Regions from separate parts of the Microbacterium sp. NPDC055521 genome, predicted to be linked through region 1. Evidence: predicted binding sites of a transcription regulator. Region 1 holds the regulator's gene; the other holds the start of a gene.
The links. Region 1 encodes HrcA, which represses chaperone genes, less so after heat shock. Its sites were predicted from a motif close to TTNGCACTCGNNNNNNNCGAGTGCNAA; they were not measured.
Positions count from the first base shown of each region.

Region 2: groES (co-chaperone GroES) is a predicted target of HrcA. The motif match lies at 3,124-3,150, and genes of this name have one in related genera.

Region 1 is NZ_JBSHJX010000001.1:231,216-237,077, reverse strand. It holds gene lepA (translation elongation factor 4) at 1-566, shown strand, start outside; gene ACWGSM_RS01140 (DUF1990 family protein) at 627-1,277, shown strand; gene hemW (radical SAM family heme chaperone HemW) at 1,328-2,554, shown strand; gene hrcA (heat-inducible transcriptional repressor HrcA) at 2,648-3,682, shown strand; gene dnaJ (molecular chaperone DnaJ) at 3,726-4,835, shown strand; gene ACWGSM_RS01120 (16S rRNA (uracil(1498)-N(3))-methyltransferase) at 4,867-5,595, shown strand; gene ACWGSM_RS01115 (HIT domain-containing protein) at 5,610-5,862, shown strand, end outside.
Region 2 is NZ_JBSHJX010000005.1:154,545-160,406, forward strand. It holds gene tsaD (tRNA (adenosine(37)-N6)-threonylcarbamoyltransferase complex transferase subunit TsaD) at 1-214, shown strand, start outside; gene ACWGSM_RS07330 (hypothetical protein) at 211-651, shown strand; gene ACWGSM_RS07335 (hypothetical protein) at 655-1,818, shown strand; gene ACWGSM_RS07340 (THUMP-like domain-containing protein) at 1,819-3,000, opposite strand; gene groES (co-chaperone GroES) at 3,235-3,531, shown strand; gene ACWGSM_RS07350 (hypothetical protein) at 3,757-4,875, shown strand; gene ACWGSM_RS07355 (hypothetical protein) at 4,973-5,176, shown strand; gene ACWGSM_RS07360 (dynamin family protein) at 5,207-5,862, shown strand, end outside.

The DNA.
Region 1 (5,862 bases):
GCACGGTCATGGAACTCTGCCAGTCGCGACGCGGCGCGCTGCTGGGCATGGAGTACTTCTCTGAGGAGCGCGTCGAGTTGCGCTATCGCATGCCGCTCGGCGAGATCGTGTTCGACTTCTTCGACCAGCTGAAGTCCAAGACGCAGGGCTATGCGAGTCTGGACTACGAGCCCGACGGTCAGCAGGAGGGCGACCTGGTCAAGGTCGACGTGCTGCTGCAGGGAGACAAGGTCGACGCGTTCAGCGCGATCGTGCACCGCGAGAAGGCGTACGCCTACGGCACGATGATGGCCGAGCGCCTGCGCAAGCTCATCCCTCGGCAGAACTTCGAGGTGCCCATCCAGGCGGCGATCGGCGCGCGCATCATCGCGCGCGAGACCATCCGTGCCCTCCGCAAGGACGTGCTCGCCAAATGCTACGGCGGTGACATCAGCCGCAAGCGCAAGCTGCTCGAGAAGCAGAAGGAGGGCAAGAAGCGCATGAAGATGGTCGGTCGCGTCGAGGTGCCCCAGGAGGCGTTCATCGCCGCGCTGTCGGGTGACGTCGAGGGCAAGGACAAGAAGTAGGTCGCTCCGGACGCGGTGTCGTTCGGAGACTGTTCAGACAGGTCGCTTAGGCTGGAGATCATGCGTCGGGGGACTTTCCGAGAAGGCACGGTTGACTATGCCGCGGTGGGCGCGACCCACGCGCCCGACCTCATGCAGTACCCGCCGGAGCGCAGTATTCCCGCCGAGGCATCCTGGCGTCTCGGCAGCGGTGAAGACCGTTTCCGCACAGCCGGAGAATCGCTGCTGTCGTGGACGGCGCAGCGCGCCGCGGGACTCGAGCTGCGCGATGTGCGCCCGGCGGCCGGCTCCGCCTACACCGGCGTCAGCTTCGACGCCGAGGGCGCGCCCATCGCGCCGAACCGCACCCAGGTCGAGCAGCGTTTCGCCGCCGACGGGATGCCGTTCGTCGCGCCGGGAATGACCCTGCAGCTGCATGGCCGCGTCAAGGGCATGAGAGCGGATGCCGAACTGCGCGTGATCTCGGTGACGGAAGAGCGTCGCCGCATCGGCTTCGTGCTCGGCACCGTCGGCGGCTCGGTGGTGAGCGGTGAGGAGTCGTTCGACATCGAATGGCGCGAGGACACCGACGAGGTGTGGTTCACCGTGCGGGCGTTCGATGCTCCCGTGGCCCTGCTGTACCGGCTTCCCGGCATGGTGCGCCGTCGCCGTCGCGAGCTGTTCGCTCTCTACCTGCGCGCCATCTCGCCGTTGTACGCCACCCCGATCTGATGGTGCGCACACTCTGATGGCACAGGCATCCTGATGGCACGGACGCTTTGATGGCCGGGCCTCTTCCGCTGGGGGATCCGGCGCCGGCCGACGGCCGCCTGCCCGTTGACATCGCCGTCGACCCCTCCGTGCCCTTCTCGGCCTACCTGCACGTGCCGTTCTGCCGCGTGCGCTGCGGGTACTGCGACTTCAACACCTACACCGCGAGCGAGCTGCGCGGAGCCAAGCAGGACGAGTACGCCGACACTCTGATCCGCGAGATCGCGCTCTCGGCCGCAGTGCTCGGCGAAGCCGGCGGCATCCGTCCTCTCGACACGGTCTTCTTCGGCGGCGGCACGCCGACCCTGCTGCCCGCCGGTGACCTGGCGCGGATGCTCGGCGCGGTGACGTCGGCATTCGGCATCCGCGACGGCGCCGAGGTGAGCGTCGAGGCCAACCCCGACACCGTGACACCCGAGGTGGTGCGGACGCTGGTGGATGCCGGGGTGACCCGCCTCTCCGTCGGGATGCAGTCCGCCGTGCCGCACGTGCTGGCCGCGCTCGACCGCACCCACCGTCCGGAGAACGTGCGCACGGCCGTCGACGCCGCGCGCCATGCCGGCCTCGACGTGAGCGTCGACCTCATCTACGGCGCGCCGGGAGAGTCGCTGACCGACTGGGAGCGGTCCCTCGACGCGGCCATCGCTCTCGAGCCCGATCACATCTCCGCCTACGCGCTCATCATCGAGGACGGCACCAAGCTCGCCAGGCAGATCCGGCGGGGCGAGGTGCCCGCGCCCGACGACGATCTGCAGGCCGACATGTACGAGTCCGCCGATCAGCGGCTGGGAGCCGCGGGCTTCGAGTGGTACGAGGTGAGCAACTGGGCCCGTGCCGACGGAGGCGACCACCGCTCGCGGCACAACATGGCGTACTGGCGCGGCTCGGACTGGTGGGGCTTCGGGCCCGGTGCGCACAGCCACGTCACGGGTCTGCGCTGGTGGAACGTCAAGCATCCGGCCGCGTACGCGCAGCGGCTCGCCCTCGGCGAGTCGCCCGCAGCGGGCCGCGAGCGGCCCGATCCCGCGGCGCGCACGCTCGAGCGGGTGCTGCTGCAGAGCCGTCTCGCGGAGGGCCTGCCGATCGACGACATCGCCGCAGGGCGCCGCGACCGGGTCGCCGAGCTGATCTCGGACGGGCTGGTCGACGCGGCCGCGGCTCTGCGACAGCGTCGCGTGCGCCTCACCCTGCGGGGTCGGCTGCTGGCGGATGCCGTGGTGCGCGCGCTCACCGAGTAGCGGGCGGGACTCGCGCGGCGGTCGCGGGCCGACCGGCGGGTGCGAACGGGTAGGATTGGCACTCGGAACGTTCGAGTGCCAGCGGGAGGGATGATGGTCACACAACGAGGCCTCGAGGTCCTCCGCGCTATCGTGCAGGACTACGTCGCGACCCACGAGCCGGTCGGCAGCAAGTCGATCGTCGAGCGCCACGCGTTCGGCGTCTCCGCCGCGACCATCCGCAACGACATGGCGCAGCTCGAAGACGAAGAGCTCATCACCGCCCCGCACACCTCGTCGGGCCGGGTGCCGACCGACAAGGGCTACCGGGTGTTCGTCAACCACCTCGCCCAGGTGCGCCCGCTCTCGGTACCGCAGCGCACGGCCATCGAGTCGTTCCTCGCCGCCCCCAGCGACCTCGACGATCTGATGGCGCGCACGGTGCGCGTGCTCACCCAGCTCACCGGGCAGGTCGCTCTCGTCCAGTACCCGTCGTTCGCGCGAGCGAGCATCACGCACGTGGAGCTCGTCGCGCTCGCCCCGAATCGCATGCTGGTCGTGCTGGTCACGGATGCCGGTGGCGTGTCGCAGCGCATCTCGCCGCTGCCCATCGACATCGACGACGACGACCTGGCCGTGCTGCGCGCCCAGCTCGCCGCGCTCATCACCGGCCGCGCGGTCGGCGAGGCGTCCGAGCGCATCGCCTCGGTCATCGACACGCAGACCGGCTCCCGCCTGCAGCCGGCGCTGTCATCGTTGGCGGCCGTGATCGCCGAAGAGCTCGCGGAGTTCCGCCAGGAGCGGCTGGTGATGGCAGGGGCCGCCACCCTCGCGCGGCGCGAGCAGGACTTCCGCGGCAGCATCCACCCTCTGCTCGAGGCGATCGAGGAGCAGGTGACCCTGCTGCGGCTGATGACCGAGATGGTGACCGACGAGCACGGTCTGGCCACCAGCATCGGCACCGAGAACGCCCCGTTCGGACTCGGTGAGGCGTCGATCGTCGCCAGCAACTACGCCGCGCCCGGCGGCACGGCGCGCGTCGGCGTGATGGGGCCGACCCGCATGGACTACCCGAGCAATCTCGCCGCAGCGCGGGCCGTGGCCCGCTACCTGTCGCGCATGCTCGAAGAAGACGAGGCAGCCCGCTGATCCGGGCCGCCGCACACACGAACGCACACGAAGAAAGGTGACCGTGGCGGATCACTACGAGGTCCTCGGGGTGTCGAAGGACGCCTCTCAGGACGAGATCAAGAAGGCCTACCGCAAGCTCGCCAGGCAGCTGCACCCGGATGTGAACCCGGGGGAGGACGCGGCGGAGCGGTTCAAACTCGTCACGCACGCGTACGACGTGCTCAGCGACGAGGACTCCCGGCGTCGCTACGACATGGGCGGCGACCAGAACGGCGGCTTCGGGGGAGGGTTCGGCGGTTTCGGCGACATCTTCGAGACGTTCTTCGGTGCCGCGGGCGGTGCCCGTGCGGCGCGTCCCCGGTCGCGCCGCGAGCGCGGACAGGATGCCCTGGTGCGCATCAACCTCGAGCTCGGCGACGTCATCTTCGGCGTGCACAGGGACATCGAGGTCGACACCGCGGTGCTCTGCGAGACCTGCCACGGCAGCTGCTGCCAGCCCGGCACGTCTCCCATCACCTGCGACGTCTGCGGTGGCAGCGGTCACGTGCAGCGTCAGGTGCGCAGCCTGCTCGGCAACGTCGTCACCACCCAGCCATGCGGCAGCTGCGAGGGCTACGGCACGGTCATCCCCAACCCGTGCGGATCGTGCGCAGGGCAGGGCCGAGTGCGCTCGCGCCGCACGGTCGCCCTCGACATCCCGGCCGGGGTCGAGACCGGCCTGCGCCTGCAGCTGCCCGGCTCGGGCGAGGTCGGCCGGGCGGGCGGCCCGAACGGCGACCTGTACGTCGAGGTGGCCGTCGCACCGCATCCGGTGTTCAGCCGAGACGGCGACGATCTGCTGGCGACGCTCGAGGTGTCGATGACGGATGCCATCCTCGGCACCACCACGACCATCGATGGCCTCGACGGATCGGTCGACCTCGAGCTGCGCGCGGGCGTGCAGTCCGGTGATGTGCTGACCATCGCCGGGCGGGGCATCACGCCGTTGCGCGGATCGCAGCGCGGAGACCTGCGCGTGGGCGTGCAGGTGATCACGCCGACCAAGCTCGACGGGGCGCAGCGCAAGCTCATCGAGGACTTCGCCAAGAAGGCGAAGACCCCGGCTCCCCACCTCGCCCAGTTCCAGCAGGGGCTGTTCTCGAAGCTGCGCGACCGCTTCCGCAGCCACTGACCGACGACCCACCACTGCCGATCGGAGCCCCATGGCCCTGCACTTCGTCGTACCCGACTGCACCGACGCCGCCATCGGCGAACTCGTCCGGCTCACCGGATCCGAGGGGAAGCACGCCTCGGTGGTGCGCCGTGTGCGGGTCGGGGAGACGGTGACCATCGGCGACGGCCGCGGTGTGTGGCTCGAAGGTGCGACAGAGGACGTCACGGCATCGCAGGTCACGGTGCGGATCACCGGACGCCAGGTGCAGAACGGTCCCGAGACGCGCATCGTGCTCGTGCAGGCACTCGCCAAGGGCGACCGCGACGAGATGGCCGTGCAGGCCGCGTGCGAGCTCGGCGTCGACGAGATCGTGCCCTGGCAGGCGGCGCGCAGCGTGTCACGCTGGGACGGGCCGAAGGCGGTGAAGGGCCGGGAGCGCTGGGCGACGATCGTCCGCGAGGCGGCCAAGCAGGCGCACCGAGCGTGGGTTCCCGAGGTGGCCCCCGTGCAGTCCACCGCGCAGCTCGCCGCGCGAGCGGCGGATGCCCGGCTGCTCGTGCTCGATCCGTGGACGCAGACGCCGCTGACCAGCATCCGTCCCGACGGCCGCGACCTCGTGCTCGTGGTGGGTCCGGAGGGCGGGATCACCCCCGACGAGCTGGAGCGTCTCGAGGCGACCGGCGCCGAACGCGTTCGCCTGGGCGACACGGTGCTGCGCACCTCGACCGCCGGCCCCGCGGCGATCGCGGTGCTCTCGGCCAACCTGGGCCGCTGGTGAATAGACTTGCAGGCATGAGCGAACCCTCGATCTTCACCCGCATCTTGAACGGGGAGATCCCCGGCGACATCCTCGCCGAGACCGACCGCGTGTTCGCGATCCGCGACATCGACCCTCAGGCGCCGCTGCACGCGCTCGTGGTCCCCAAGACCGAGCAGTACCGCGACGTCACCGAGCTCGCCGCCGGCGACCCGGGCCTGATGGCCGAGATGGTGGCCCTCGCCAAGCAGATCGCCGCAGAGCACGCCAACGGCGAGTACCGCCTGA
Region 2 (5,862 bases), on a different contig from region 1:
CGCCAACCAGCGGCTGCGCGAGGTCGCCCTCGAGCGGGCCGCCGCGGCCGGTGTCGCCGTGCGCATCCCGCCGCTGTCGCTGTGCACCGACAACGGAGCCATGATCGCGGGCCTCGCAGCAGAGCTCATCGCGAACGGCCGCGGGCCGTCGACGCTCGGCTTCGGCGCCGACTCCACGCTGCCGGTGACCGAGATCCAGGTGAGCCCGGCATGAGCGATCCGCGCATCGAGCAGCCCACCCCCGAGGTCGAGAGGCCCGACGCCGGTGCCGCGGTGCCCGGTGCGGCGAACGGGTACGGCACGTTGCCGACCGCGCCGGTGCCCGTCGAGCGCACCGCGGCCGCGCATCCGGATGCCGACGAGCCGCAGACCACCGAGTGGGAGCCGTCGACCGGGGCCACACCCGTCGACGATGCGCGTCTCGCACCCTGGGCGCTGGTGGCGGCGATCGTCGCCCTCGCGACGTCGATGTTCGTGGGCTGGGGCATTCCCGTCGCGATCATCGCGGTGATCGCCGCGATCATGTCGCTGCGTCGTCCGGTCGAGAACCGGTCGCAGGCGATCTGGGCGCTGGTGCTCGGCCTGTGTGCCACGCTCTTCAGTGCGGGGTGGCTGCTGTGGGCGGCGACGCAGCTCGAGAATCTGGGGTGAGGGATGCTGAACCAGGCGGAGAGCTCACGACGACGTGAGTTGCAGCGCCGGGCGTTCGCCGTGGGCGGCGGCGCGAACGACGCGGAGCTCGCCGAGCTTCGGGAGCTGGATGCCCGTGCCGCCGCCGATCCGGTGGTCGCGCCGGCTGCGGTTCCCGCGGCTCGTGATTCGGCCTCTTCGCCGCAGCATCCCGATCACGATCAGCACCTGACAGGGCCGCGCCCCGCGGAGCCGCGCGATCACGATCGGCCCCTGAACGAGCACGGCCTGATCGAGCACGGCCCCATCGAGCACGGCCTGATCGAGCACGGGCTGAACGAGCACGGGCTGCTCGCCTCATCGCAGGACGCGGCCGGCGGGCCCGACGAGCACGAGCCGTCCGCGCCCGCAGGCGGTGCCGCACCGAGGCGCCGGCGGCCGAGCATCCCGCTGCTCGTCCTCTCGACGCTGATCGTGCTTCTGCTCGGCTTCGGTGGCGGCTGGATGCTGCTGAACCGCGACAGCACCCCCACCATGTCGGCGGAGCAGGCGAAGGCGATGGCCGAGATCGAGAAGACCGCACGTTTCGACCCCGGCTCGATGACCTACCTCGGTGAGCAGTACGACGCCTCGCTATGGCGTGCGACCTCGAAGAACGGTGAGGAGATCTGCCTGGCCATTCACGTCATCGACCGGAACGGCCACCAGTGTATGTCGCCGGCCGATGAGGACACGCCGTTCGCCCAGCCGGTGGGCGTCTCGCTGAACCGCTCTGACGGCGACGTGCAGTGGTCGTACTGGGCGACCCTGGTGACCGACATCACCGGGCGCGAGGTGCTGGTCGTCCAGCGGTACGACATGGCGGCCGGCTTCGACTGGGAGGCGCAGTACACGGAGGATGAGCGGCGATACATCCGCGTGCTCGAAGCCGACGGGGTCGATCCGAACACGCTGCAGATCATCGGATACGACGACGACGTGCCGATCTTCCTCTCGCAGGACGGGCACACGTGCATCTACGTCGCCGATCCGGAGACCGATGCCCTCGCGAAGACCTGCGATCCATCCGACGGCGTCTACTCCCTGCAGGTCGACGACGTGAGGTACGAGATGCACGAGTCGAACCCCCGAGGTCCGACGCTGACGATCATCCGCAGTGCGGACAGCACGGGCGAGTCGGGCGGCTGATCAGACCCGGTCGGCGAGGATCGCCACCCGGCCGGATGTCGTCCGGGTGAGGATCAGTGTCCCCGCCTTCGAACCCTTCAGTGCCAGCTTCTTCCGGAACGCGGCGGGATCGATGTCCATGCCGCGCTTCTTGATCTCGAGACGCCCGATGTCGTGCGCGCGCAGCGCCTGGTTGATCGTCTTCACATGCGCGGGCATGGTCTCGCGCACGCGGAACGACTGCACGAACGGGGAGGTCAGCGCCGCGTCGCCGGTGAGGTACGCGATCTGCTCGTCGATCATCCCCGCGTCCAGCATCCGCGCCACCTCGCCGATCAGCCGCGCGCGGATCACCGCGCCGTCCGGCTCGTGCAGATAGGCGCCGAGTGCGCGCACCGGCTCGTCGGCGGCATCGGCGGCCGCCGTGATCTCGTGCGTCTCGCCGGCCTGCATCACCAGGGCAGAGCGCCGGATGCCGTCCCGCGCGAGCTCGCCGCTCCACAGCACGAGCTCGACGACGCTTCCGTCGGCGCTGACCCATTGCGCCTCGACGTCGTCGGGGATCAGGTCGCGGTCGAGACCGGGCCCGAGCTTGATGCCGGTGGGATGCCGCCTCGCGACCTCGACGCACCAGTCGAGTGCGGGTGACCAGTCCGCGGCGGAGGTGCGCGTCGTCTCACTGTGCCCGGCCGTCCGCCGAGCGGGATCCAGCCAGACAGCCCCCTGATCAGGAACGTTGTCCTCGGCGACCCCCTGGCGCACGGTCGCATCGGGGAACGGAGCCAGGTTGTACGCGGCGATGGCCGAGGTCACCTGATCGGCATCCACCGCGTCGACGGCCAGCCCGGCACCGGCGAAGGCGAGGCTGTCGCCGCCGATGCCGCAGCCGAGGTCGGCGACGCGCGTGATCCCGGCGCGCCGAAGCCGCACGGCGTGCATGGTGGCGACGCTCAGGCGGGTGGCCTGCTCGAGGCCTGCCCGGGTGAACAGCATCCGGTCGGCGAACTCACCGAACTTCGCCCGCGCCTTCACCCGCAGGTGGGCCTGGCCGACCACCGCCGAGACGAGATCGGGGGAGTGGCCGGCCGCGCGCAGCCGCGACACGGATCGTGCGACGTCGGCCGATGACTCGACGGCTCCGACCTCGTCGAGCAGCGCGAGACCCTCACGCGTGAGCAGCGCGGTCAGTTCGGACATCTCCACCCGCTCAGCCTACGGCTCGAGCATCCGGTGTCGCGTGTCGCCGGCTGCGCCCATATGGCTGCCTCCCCGCGCGGGTTGCGAACATATGGGCCCAGTGCGCAAGAACGACAGCCGCCGCAGGGGCTGGCACTCGCATTGCATGAGTGCCAGACGTCGGCATAGACTGGAGTTAGCACCCTCACCTCGAGAGTGCTAATGATCTTCTGAACACAGTCACGAAAGAAGAGGTACACCGTGTCGGTTTCCATCAAGCCGCTCGAGGACCGCATCGTCATCCAGCAGGTCGAGGCAGAGCAGACCACCGCAAGCGGTCTGGTCATCCCCGACACCGCCAAGGAGAAGCCCCAGGAGGGCCAGGTCGTGGCAGTGGGCCCCGGCCGCATCGACGACAACGGCAACCGCGTTCCGCTCGACGTCGCCGTGGGTGACCGCGTGCTCTACAGCAAGTACGGCGGCACCGAGGTGAAGTTCGGCGCCGATGAGTACCTCGTGCTCTCGGCTCGCGACGTGCTCGCCGTCGTCGTCCGCTGACGCGGTTCGACACCAGCTCCCAGAGGGTCCGGATGCCATGGCATCCGGACCCTCTGTCGTACCCCCGGCGTCTGCCAACCCCTATCGATCCCCGACCCGGCCCCGCGGATGCCCCCGGCCCGCCCCTACAGCCCTCGGGGCGCCCCCCGATGCCGCGGACGGGCCCGAGTCGCACACTCGTAACACGCGCCACCTGGCACATTCACGATGAAGGGGTAATCGATCATGGCTCTCGACGGCAACGCCAACACCTCCGGATCCCAGTGGAACCTGGGTATCGCCAACTCCGGAAACACAGACGACAACAGCGACAACTCGGACAACTCCGACAACTCGGTGATGGACAACTCGGACAGCTCCGACAACTCCGTCACGGACAACTCCGACAACTCGATGACCGACAACTCGGACAACAGCGACAACTCCGACAACAGCGACAACAGCGACAACTCGGACAACTCGGTGACCGACAACTCGGACAACAGCGACAATTCGGACAACAGCGACAATTCGGACAACAGCGACAATTCGGACAACAGCGACAATTCGGACAACAGCGACAACTCCGACAACAGCGACAACTCGGTGACCGACAACTCGGACAACAGCGACAACTCCGACAACTCGACCAACGACTCGTACAACGACAACTCCGACAACTCGGACCACTCGTGGCGCGACAACTCGGACCACTCGGTGACCGACTCGTACAACACGCTGTACGACAACTCCGTCACCACCGGTGTACGGCAGTTCAACACGGGCTTCGGCGACGTCAGCCTCGGCGCCGGCGGCGGTGGCATGGCAGCCATGGCGGGCACCGGGTCGCTCAGCATCGACGGAAGGACCACGCTCAACGACCAGTCGGTCAGCCAGAACATCTCGGCGGGCGGCGACGTCGGCCAGCACTTCGGGCAGAGCAGCAACATCGCATCCGGAGACGGCTCGGCTGCAGCCGGCGGTGACGCGACGGTGACGAACGTCAACACCGACATCAGCGTGGGCGATGTCTGGACGGGCAACACCTGGAACACCGATTCGTTCAACGAGGACTACTCGCAGGACTGGTCGTTCACCGACTCGTTCAACGACAACTCCGACAACAGCGACAACTCGGACAACTCGGACAACTCCGACAACTCCGACAACTCGGTGACGGACAACTCGCAGGACTGGTCGTTCACCGACTCGTTCAACGACGAGTCCATGGTCGACAACTCGCACACCTGGACGGCCGACGACTCTTTCAACGACAACTCGACGTCCACGTCCGACATGGACATGACGATCACCGACGTCAACGTCGACAGCCCCTTCGGGGACGGGTCCGACGTCGCCTTCTGAAAGATCATCCAGCGGGCGCACGACCTGCCTGGCCGTCCCTCTGGTGGGCGGCCAGGCACACCAGTAAGCTCCTGAGCACTCGATGGGAGTGAGAACCATGTCTGACGAACCGGACACCAGCCCATCGGACGACGCGCCCTGGGGAGGAGCGGATCTTCTCGATCCCTTGGGCGCCGACGCCTTCACTCAGGAGATCGCGAACATCTCGGAATCCGATTGGGACCTGGACGCCGACGAGATATGGGGAGATCTCGACGGCGGTCAGGCCGACCCGGGGGATCATCCCGGACTGTTCGCCTGATCCGCATCTGGGCCAAGGGAGGGAGCGCACGTGCCGGGAGAGCATCCAGCTGGGGAGGCGAGGATCGTCGACGTCATCCATGATGTCGGCGATCTCGCCGCGTCTGCGGGCAGGAACGACCTCGCCGCCCGACTCGCGAGCACGCAGCACCGCCTGGAGGACCCGGCCGTGCGCGTGATCGTCGTCGGTGAGTTCAAACAGGGCAAGAGCAAGCTGATCAACGCGCTCGTTAACGCTCCCGCGTGCCCGGTCGACGACGACGTCGCCACGAGCGTTCCCACCACGGTCGGCTACGCCGAGCAGCCCTCGGCGTGGGTGGTCGAGCGGCCCGCCGGCGCGGCGGCCGAGCCGCAGCGCCGCGAGATACCCCTCGAAGACCTCGCCCAGTACGTCTCGGAGCACGGCAACCCCGGCAACGAGCGCGGCATCCTGTCGGCCGAAGTGCTGCTTCCTCGCGAGATCCTGCGCGGCGGGCTCACGCTCGTCGATTCGCCGGGAGTCGGCGGTCTCGAGTCGTCGAACTCGCTGGCCACGCTCGCGGCGCTCTCGTCGGCTCACGCGGTGCTGCTCGTCTCGGACGCCTCGCAGGAGTACACCGAACCCGAGGTGCAGTTCCTCCGGCACGCCATGCGCATCTCGCCGAACGTCGCCGCGGTGCTGGCGAAGACCGACCTGTACCCGGAATG